Regions from separate parts of the Rhizobium azibense genome, predicted to be linked through region 3. Evidence: predicted binding sites of a transcription regulator. Region 3 holds the regulator's gene; each other region holds the start of a gene.
The links. The regulator HrcA, encoded in region 3, represses chaperone genes, less so after heat shock. The targets are predictions, from matches to a motif close to GTTAGCACTCNCNNNNNGNGAGTGCTAAC.
Positions count from the first base shown of each region.

Region 1: the regulator HrcA is predicted to act here: its motif matches at 2,131-2,159, upstream of groES (co-chaperone GroES).
Region 2: the regulator HrcA is predicted to act here: its motif matches at 1,775-1,803, upstream of groES (co-chaperone GroES).

Region 1 is NZ_SMBJ01000003.1:335,622-338,899, reverse strand. Features, by position in the region: gene groL (chaperonin GroEL) at 80-1,720, opposite strand; gene groES (co-chaperone GroES) at 1,778-2,074, opposite strand; gene EV130_RS09195 (TIGR01459 family HAD-type hydrolase) at 2,431-3,278, shown strand, end outside.
Region 2 is NZ_SMBJ01000006.1:217,563-220,840, forward strand. Features, by position in the region: gene EV130_RS16745 (hypothetical protein) at 186-371, opposite strand; gene EV130_RS32580 (hypothetical protein) at 633-878, opposite strand; gene EV130_RS16750 (Hsp20/alpha crystallin family protein) at 1,102-1,608, opposite strand; gene groES (co-chaperone GroES) at 1,951-2,265, shown strand; gene groL (chaperonin GroEL) at 2,308-3,278, shown strand, end outside.
Region 3 is NZ_SMBJ01000004.1:238,382-241,659, reverse strand. Features, by position in the region: gene EV130_RS11590 (VOC family protein) at 1-414, opposite strand, end outside; gene rph (ribonuclease PH) at 411-1,130, opposite strand; gene hrcA (heat-inducible transcriptional repressor HrcA) at 1,313-2,401, shown strand; gene grpE (nucleotide exchange factor GrpE) at 2,502-3,134, shown strand; gene EV130_RS11570 (nucleoside hydrolase) at 3,171-3,278, opposite strand, start outside.

The sequences.
Region 1 (3,278 bases), on a different contig from region 3:
AATTCGCGCTCAAAAAAAGGGCGGTCAGAGACCGCCCTTCCTGAACTGAACCGGATGGCTCAGATGCGAGACCTCAGTCTCACATCATGTCCATTCCGCCCATTCCGCCCATGCCGCCGCCCGGCATTGCCGGAGCTTCCTTCTTGGGCAGCTCGGCGATCATGGCTTCCGTGGTGATCAGCAGCGAAGCAACTGAAGCTGCATTCTGCAGAGCCGTACGGACGACCTTGACCGGATCGACGATACCCATGGCGATCATGTCGCCATACTCGCTCGTCTGGGCGTTGTAGCCGTAGTTGTCGTCATTCTTGTCGAGGATCTTTCCGACGACGATCGAAGCTTCGTCACCAGCGTTGTCGGCGATCTGGCGAACCAGCGACTGCAGCGCCTTGCGAACGATGTTGATGCCGGCTTCCTGGTCGTCGTTCACACCCTTGGAGGTGATCTTGACGGAGGAGCGGAGCAGGGCAACGCCGCCGCCCGGGACGATACCTTCCTGAACAGCAGCGCGCGTCGCATTGAGAGCGTCGTCGATACGGTCCTTCTTTTCCTTCACTTCGACTTCCGTCGAGCCGCCGACGCGGATGACGGCAACGCCGCCGGCGAGCTTGGCAAGGCGTTCCTGCAGCTTCTCGCGGTCGTAGTCGGAGGTGGTTTCTTCGATCTGCGCCTTGATCTGTGCAACGCGGCCTTCGATGTCGGACTTGGCGCCGGCGCCGTCGACGATCGTGGTGTTTTCCTTGGAGATCGAAACCTTCTTGGTGCGGCCGAGCATGTCGAGCGTGACGGACTCGAGCTTGATGCCGAGGTCTTCGGAGATGACCGTGCCGCCGGTGAGGATCGCGATGTCCTCGAGCATGGCCTTGCGGCGGTCGCCGAAGCCCGGAGCCTTGACGGCAGCAATCTTCAGCCCGCCGCGCAGCTTGTTGACGACGAGCGTTGCAAGTGCTTCGCCTTCGACGTCTTCAGCGATGATGAGCAGCGGCTTGCCGGTCTGGACGACAGCTTCGAGAACCGGAAGCATCGACTGCAGGTTCGAGAGCTTCTTCTCGTGCAGCAGGATGTAGGCGTCTTCGAGGTCAGCAACCATCTTTTCCGGGTTGGTGACGAAGTACGGCGACAGGTAGCCACGGTCGAACTGCATGCCTTCGACGACTTCGAGTTCGGTTTCGGCGGTCTTGGCTTCTTCGACGGTGATGACGCCTTCGTTGCCGACCTTCTGCATGGCCTCAGCAATGTCACGGCCGACCTGGCTGTCGCCGTTTGCGGAGATCGTGCCGACCTGAGCTACTTCTTCCGAAGTGGAGATCTTCTTGGCCTTGGCCTGGAGATCCTTGACGACTTCGCTAACGGCGAGATCGATGCCACGCTTCAGGTCCATCGGGTTCATGCCCGCTGCAACGGCCTTGTTGCCTTCGCGAACGATGGCCTGTGCGAGAACTGTTGCGGTCGTGGTGCCGTCACCGGCGATGTCGTTGGTCTTCGAAGCGACTTCGCGGACCATCTGGGCGCCCATGTTTTCGAACTTGTCGTCCAGTTCGATTTCCTTGGCGACCGACACGCCGTCCTTGGTGATGCGCGGCGCGCCGAAGGACTTGTCGATGATGACGTTGCGGCCTTTCGGGCCGAGCGTTACCTTGACTGCGTCAGCGAGGATATCGACGCCGCGCAGCATCTTTTCGCGCGCGGTGCGGCCGAACTTAATTTCTTTAGCTGCCATTTTGAAAACTCCTGAGAAGGGTTGTCAGCGATTTCGAGTAAAAAGCGACCGGCTGGATCAGCCGATAATGCCCATGATGTCGGCTTCCTTCATGATCAGAAGGTCTTCGCCGTTGATCTTGACTTCTGTGCCGGACCACTTGCCGAACAGAACGCGGTCGCCAGCCTTGACGTCGAGAGCGACGACCTTGCCGGCTTCGTCACGAGCGCCGGAACCGACGGCGACGATTTCGCCTTCCTGCGGCTTTTCCTTAGCGGTATCGGGAATGATGATGCCGCCTTTGGTCTTTTCTTCGGACTCAACGCGGCGAACGACGACGCGGTCGTGAAGGGGGCGGAAATTGGTGCTTGCCATTGTCTAATCCCTCGATCAAATGACATTCGCAGGCCGGGCGGCCCACATGGATAAGTGTTAGCACTCTCCGTAGAGGAGTGCTAGCGCCGAGCATTTAGGGATGGCTCCGGAAGGAGTCAAGAAGACCCATCACGGAATTTTGCGCCGGAATTGTGAAGAGGCCGGGAATTGTTGAATCATCGCCCGGTTCAACCCGTGTCGGTTGCCGGAGCTTCGGAGGCGCGCAGGCTGTCGACGGCGTGGCGTGACTCTGGTGCAATGTACGATGGTTTTTGCTGAAGAACGCCCAAAACCCCTTGCCATCGCGGCATGCCTTTGCAATGTCACGCCTGACTGAAAGCAAATCGGGAAATCGGATGGCCAAGCGGATTGGAAGTTTTGCGGAGATCACCAGCCAGTATGATGCGATTTTCTGCGATGTCTGGGGCGTGCTTCACAATGGCGTCGATCCTTTCCCCACTGCCGCTGCTGCTCTGGAAGCGGCGCGCGACGAGGGGCTTGCCGTCATCCTCATCACCAATTCACCGCGAATCGCGCCGCAGGTCGTCGCCCAGCTTCGCCAGATCGGCATCCAGGACGGCGCCTATGACCGGATCGTCACCTCCGGCGACGTCACCCGCGGCCTGATCGCCCAAGGCCCGAAGAAGGTGTTCCTGCTCGGCCCGGATCGCGATCTGGCCATCATCGAAGGTCTCGGCGTCGAACGCGTCGATGCGAAGGACGCCGAAACCGTGGTCTGCACCGGTTTCTTCGACGACGAGACGGAAAAGCCGGAAGACTACACCGATATGCTGGAGGATTTTCAGGCGCGCAACGTGCCGATGGTCTGCGCCAATCCGGACCTTGTCGTTGAACGTGGGCACCGCATCATCCCCTGCGCCGGAGCCATGGCTGCCTATTACCACCAGTTGGGCGGCGAGATCCGCATCGCCGGAAAGCCGCACGCGCCGATCTACGACGCCGTGCTGGCAACTGCGCACGAGCTTCGCGGCGATTTCCCGAAAAGTCGCATTCTTGCCATCGGCGACGGCATGCCGACGGATGTGCACGGCGCTCTCGATTACGGCCTCGATCTCCTCTATATCAGCGGCGGCATCCACGCGAAGGAATACACGCTGAACGGCGAGACCGACGAGGCGATCCTGCATGCCTATCTCGAACGCGAGAAGGCCGCGCCCAAGTGGTGGATGCCGCGCCTCGCATA
Region 2 (3,278 bases), on a different contig from region 3:
GACGATCGCGATCATAGCCTGATAGTTCCCTGACCTGGTGCTTTTCTTCTTCGAGCCGAGCTGGACAGCGGCACATCGACAAACATCGGTAAAACGACATCGGACCCTGGGAACGGCTTCGATGATGAAGCTCGACAGCATATCAGGCCCAGGAAACACCCTCTTCTAGCGATGACAGAGACCTCTCAGTGATCGAGGTCAAGTTTGAGCTGCTCGCCGCCGCGCGTCTTAGCGAGATAGGGGTTTGGCGGTCTCATCAGCTGGATCCGCTCGAACAGCTTTTGACGGCGCTCCATGTCGCGCTCGCGCGCCGAGCGGGAGGCAGCAACAAAAGCCAAGGCATTCTGGATAACGCGTTCTGCGTGGGTCACGAGCATCTCCAATGAAAGAACACAACGGGCAAAAACAGTGCCATTTTCGGCTTGTCCCTGGTCTGCTTTGGTTTGGCCGACGTTGGCGCCGATCGGCTAGTTCTTCTGCGTCCGTCGCACAGGTGGTCCCGTCCCTCAGTACGGCATACCATTCTCAATCCGTGGCCCTAATGCCTGTGGCTTCTGTCACAGGGTGGAGTTCCGCTCCGGTCCGCGTTCGCGAAGGCGATGCGCAGCTCCGCGGGCCTTGTCGCTCGACCCTCAGGGGATGGACGAGAACGACGTCATCACAAATGTCGTCAAGCCGCTGCTGCCCTGCATCAGCATATGGCTATAGAATTTGTGGTAGTCGACGAGATCTTTAAAACCTCGATCTGAGCCCAAAGGCTGGAAGTGTGTCTGTCCCTCGATCATCACCTGCATCTCAGTGATCCGTTCTTTCGGCGGGCGCGGCCTCTTCATCGCCGCATATGTTCCCGGTATGTTCTTTTTTGCTGGCAAAGTCAACCGACAGCCCTCGCAGTAGACGGAAAATTCCCAATGTCGCTTCTTGACGCACGACGGCGGAAGGTGGGCCTGAGGGCACCGATTCAACTGACGTCATCATCGGCGCTCACTCAAACCCGTTTCCCCGTGGCATCAGCTTTATTTTCTGAGGTGAACGGGATCGACCCAGCGATCCCGTCCTGCCTTCGGGCCAGCCGATGTGGTTTGGCAGCGGTGGAAGGCCCTAGCCGTTAATCGTAATGCGCTTGGCGGTCGATTGCGCCGTTTCGGACCGTGGCAGAGTGATCGTCAGGACGCCGTTCTTGAAAGAAGCCTCCACCTTGTCTTCCTGCACCTCGTTATTGAGCGACAGACGGCGCTCGAAGCGGCCATAAAACCGCTCTGAGAATTGCCGGTCCTTGTCCTCGCTATCGGCCCGCTTTTCACCGCGGATGGTCAGAATGCCATTGTCGATCAGAAGTTCGATATCCTTCTCGTCCATTCCGGGAATTTCGGCGACGATCCGGATGTCCTTGTCGGTCTCCGAGACTTCGATTTTTGGCCAGGCCGTTTCGAACATGAAACCGGACCCGACTGTTGGAAAATGGCCTTCTACGCCGCGGAAGACATCATCGAACAACCTGTTCATCTCGCGATGAAGCGCAAGGAATGGATGCTGGTCTCTGCCTGCATAGCCTGTCGGGGCCGGACTGTTGCTGCGGCCCCAGGGAATGAGATCACGAACGCTCATCTTAAGCCTCCATGTTTTTCAACGCGCCAGATCCTCCGGCGCGCTCGCCTTTGCCCTGGTGGGGGTCAGGCGACTGCCTAAGTCACTCTTTGGATTGACACTGCACAGAACTGCCTGCGCCGCATCATAGATTAAACGCTGGTGGCGAAGCTTCCGTTCCGGCTGCGTTAGCACTCTCCCAACAAGAGTGCTAATTTTTTGCCGGCGCCCTCTTGAAATTCGAAAAGATCGGTAGCAGATTTTTTCCGCCGAGCGGTCAGGAAGGCTCGGCAGCCGCCCGGATTGGTGACCTGGTCTGGGAGCGTAATTAAGTGATCATCATCGTTGTCCATGGAGGGAGCCATGTCATTCCGACCGCTTCATGATCGCATTCTCGTCCGCCGTGTTGAGTCCGAAGAAAGAACCAAAGGCGGCATCATCATACCCGACACTGCCAAGGAAAAGCCGCAGGAAGGCGAAGTCATCGCCGTCGGCCCCGGTGCGCGCAATGACGCGGGCCAGGTTCAGCCGCTCGACGTCAAGGCTGGCGACCGTATCCTGTTTGGCAAATGGTCCGGCACCGAGATCAAGATTAACGGCGAAGATCTGCTGATTATGAAGGAAAGCGACGTAATGGGCATCATCGAGGTTCCGGCGGCCGGAAAGAAAGCCGCTTGAGGTGCCTAACGCCATCCGGCTATCCAATGGAGGAGTGAAGACATGGCTGCTAAAGAAGTCAAATTCCACAGCGACGCGCGCGACCGCATGCTGCGCGGGGTCGACGTGCTTGCCAACGCGGTGAAGGTGACGCTTGGTCCGAAGGGCCGCAACGTTGTGATCGACAAGTCCTTCGGCGCGCCGCGCATCACCAAGGACGGTGTTTCGGTCGCCAAGGAAATCGAACTGGAGGACAAGTTCGAGAACATGGGCGCGCAGATGCTGCGCGAAGTCGCCTCGAAGACCAGCGATGTTGCTGGCGACGGCACGACGACAGCAACCGTTCTTGCTCAAGCCATCGTTCGCGAAGGCGCCAAGGCCGTTGCAGCCGGCATGAACCCGATGGACCTGAAGCGCGGTATCGATCTTGCTGTCGATGCGGTCGTCAAGGAACTGAAGAACAACGCCCGCGAGATCTCGAACAATGCCGAGATCGCCCAAGTCGGCTCGATATCGGCCAATGGGGATGCCGAAATCGGCAGTTTCCTTGCCGAAGCCATGCAGAAGGTCGGCAACGAAGGCGTCATCACCGTCGAAGAAGCCAAGACCGCCGAAACCGAACTCGAAGTCGTCGAAGGCATGCAGTTCGACCGCGGCTACCTGTCGCCGTACTTCGTTACCAATCAGGACAAGATGCGGGTCGAGCTTGAGGATCCCTATGTCCTCATCCACGAGAAGAAGCTCTCGAACCTGCAGTCGATGCTTCCGGTTCTCGAAGCCGTCGTGCAATCCGGCAAGCCCCTGCTCATCATCGCTGAAGACGTCGAAGGCGAAGCGCTTGCAACGCTCGTCGTCAACAAGCTGCGCGGCGGGCTGAAGATTGCTGCCGTCAAGGCTCCGGGCTTCGGCGACCGCCGCAAGGCCATGCTCGAGGACATCGCGATCCTCACCGGCGGCACGGTCATCTCCGAAGACCTCGGCATCAAGCTGGAGTCCGTCACGCTCGACATGCTCGGCCGTGCGAAGAAAATCGT
Region 3 (3,278 bases):
TTCGATGCCCCAGATTCTGGCTTCGGCGCATTCGAGGCTGTTTCCCGCCGGGTCGCGGAAATAGATCGAGCGGCCGCCGTTCGGCCAGTGCACTTCCGATTCGATTTCGATGCCTTCGGCCCTGAGCTTCTGCGCCATGACATCGATGTTCTTACCAGACACCCGGAAGCATGCGTGGCCCTGACCTTTCGTGCCGTGGGCCGGCACCTGCAGGGCACCGGCGGCTGGCGGCTTCACCGTTTCATCGGGATTGAAGATCAACAGCACGCCTTGCCCGCAGCGGAAGAATACATGCCGGTTTGCGGCGCGCGCGATCTTCGAAAGGCCGAGTACGCCTTCGTAGAAAGCCTCGGCCTTGTCGAGATCATCCGCATAAAGCGCCGTCTCCAGCATGCCTTCCAAAAGGGCAGTCATACGGCGATGGCCTGTTTCTGCATGTCGACGAGTTCCACGATGCCGGCTTTGGCCAGTGTCATCAGCGCGGCAAATTCGCCGTCCGTAAACGGCGTGCCTTCGGCGGTTCCTTGAATTTCAACGATGCCACCCGCCCCTGTCATGACGAAATTCGCATCGGTTTCAGCAGAGGAATCTTCGAGATAATCGAGGTCGATCACCGGCTGGCTGGCGAAGATGCCGCACGAAATTGCGGCGACATGATCCTTGAGCACGCGCTCGACCTTGATCATGTTGCGGGTTTCCATCCACTTCAGGCAGTCGTAGAGCGCAATCCAGGCGCCTGTAATGGAGGCCGTGCGCGTGCCGCCGTCAGCCTGAATGACGTCGCAGTCGAGGGTGATCTGGCGCTCGCCGAGTTCCTTGAGATCGACGACGGCACGAAGGGAGCGGCCGATCAGGCGCTGAATTTCCTGTGTGCGTCCGCCCTGCTTGCCGGCTGCGGCCTCGCGTTTCATGCGCTCGCCGGTTGCCCGCGGCAGCATGCCGTATTCGGCCGTGACCCAGCCCTTTCCAGTGTTGCGCAGCCATGGTGGCGTCTTTTCTTCCAGGCTTGCGGTACACAGCACATGCGTATCGCCGAATTTGACGAGGCAGGAACCTTCCGCATGCTTTGAAAAATTGCGCTCGAAAGTGACTTTGCGCATCTGGTCGGTTTTTCTGCCTGAAGGCCGCATTGTGATCTCCTGAAACATGATGCCGAAAACCGTGAAGCGGCTTGCGCAAAACATCATGCATGCTTGAATGGTGTCGACAGCTTCTACGATTGGCCGCAGCCATTTGCAAATTCCCTTTTGCTACGAGGACGAGAACGGCTATATTTTAAGGATCGTCATCAAAGGCAGGTCCAAGGAAGTTCATGGGGTTCAGGTCGACGTCGGTTTCGGATGCCGTTGCTGCGCTGGATGAACGCTCCAAGGAAATCTTCCGCCGCATCGTTGAAGGTTATCTTGAAAGTGGCGAGCCTCTCGGCTCGCGCAATCTTTCGCGCATTCTGCCCATGTCGCTGTCGCCGGCGTCGGTTCGCAACGTGATGAGCGACCTGGAAGAGTTGGGCCTGATCTACTCGCCACATGTCAGCGCCGGACGCCTGCCGACGCAGGGCGGCCTTCGCTTCTTCGTCGATGCCTTCATGCAGGTCGGCGACCTTTCGGCCGAGGACCGTGCGAATATCGACCGCCAGGTCCGCCCCGAAAGCCGCGATAATCCGGTTGAATCGATGATGAACGAGGCAAGCCGGATGTTGTCGGGCATTTCGCGCGGCGCAGGGCTCGTCATCACCTCGAAGAGCGACCCGGTTCTCAAGCATGTCGAATTCATCCGCCTGGAGCCCACCAAGGCGTTGGCAGTGCTCGTCGGCGATCACGATCAGGTCGAAAACCGCATCATCGAATTGCCGGCAGGCGTTACGTCGTCGCAGCTGACGGAGGCCGCCAATTTCCTCAATGCCCATATGTCCGGCCAGACATTGCCGGAATTGCGCAAGCAGCTCAGCCGCTTGAAGGAGAACGTCCGCCACGAGCTCGACGCGTTGTCGCGCGATCTCGTCGAGCGCGGTATCGCGGTGTGGTCTGGCGATACGGATGAAGGCAAGCCGCCGCAGCTTATCATCCGCGGCCGATCCAACCTGCTCGAGGGCCTGGCAGGCGCGGAGGACCTCGATCGTCTCCGCATGCTCTTCGACGATCTCGAAAAGAAGGACAGCTTGATCGAGCTGCTGAACCTTGCCGAGACCGGTCCGGGCGTGCGCATCTTCATCGGTTCTGAGAACAAGCTGTTTTCACTTTCCGGCTCGTCGCTGATTGTTGCGCCCTATCGCGACGATGACGACCGCATTGTCGGCGCCGTCGGCGTCATCGGACCGACGCGGCTCAATTATTCACGCATCGTGCCGATGGTGGACTACACCGCCCAGCTGATTTCCCGGCTTGCGCGCGGCACGCTTTAAAAGAACGGAATTTTCTCTTCTTCGTCACGCAGACTTGATTTTTTGCGGTCAAAGCTCGATATCGGGCCCATCCCAAGAGAACCTACTACCGGAGACCGTCATGACTGACGAAACGACGAAAAACGGATCTGACGCTGCCGCGGCTGAAGCCGCAGACGACGTTGCCGCAAACGTCGAGAACGAAACCACGGTGGAAGCGCCGCGCCAGCCGGATCCGCTCGAAGTGCTCAAGGCTGAAAATGCCGAGCTGCGCGACCGTTATCTGCGCCTGGCCGCCGAAATGGACAATCTGCGCCGCCGCACAGAGCGCGACGTGAAGGATGCAAAATCCTACTCAGTCGCCGGCTTTGCGCGCGATATGCTTGCCGTTTCGGACAATCTGCGCCGCGCGCTGGATGCCATACCGCCCGAGGCGAAGGAAGCGGGCGAGACGGGCCTCAACACTTTGATCGAAGGTGTCGAGATGACGGAGCGCTCCATGCTCTCGGCGCTGGAGCGCCACGGTGTCCGCAAGTTGGATCCCATCGGCCAGAAGTTCGATCCGAACTTCCACCAGGCGATGTTCGAGGTTCCGAATGCCGAAGTGGCAAATAACACGGTCGTCCAGGTCGTCCAGGCAGGTTTCACGATCGGCGAGCGTGTTCTTCGTCCCGCAATGGTCGGCGTGGCCAAGGGCGGCCCGAAGGCAGCGGATGCAGATCTCAACACAGCCTTCACCGAAAAGGACGCCTGATCGTCTTCTCAGACGCCGTCGCAATCAGGATGAAAATCAGATGCGGGCGAAGCGCTCGATCAGCAGGTCGAAAAAGCCGTCCGCATCCGCATAGCGCATCACCTTGGCATTGCGCTTGCGGTCGGTCACATGCCACCAGTCGAC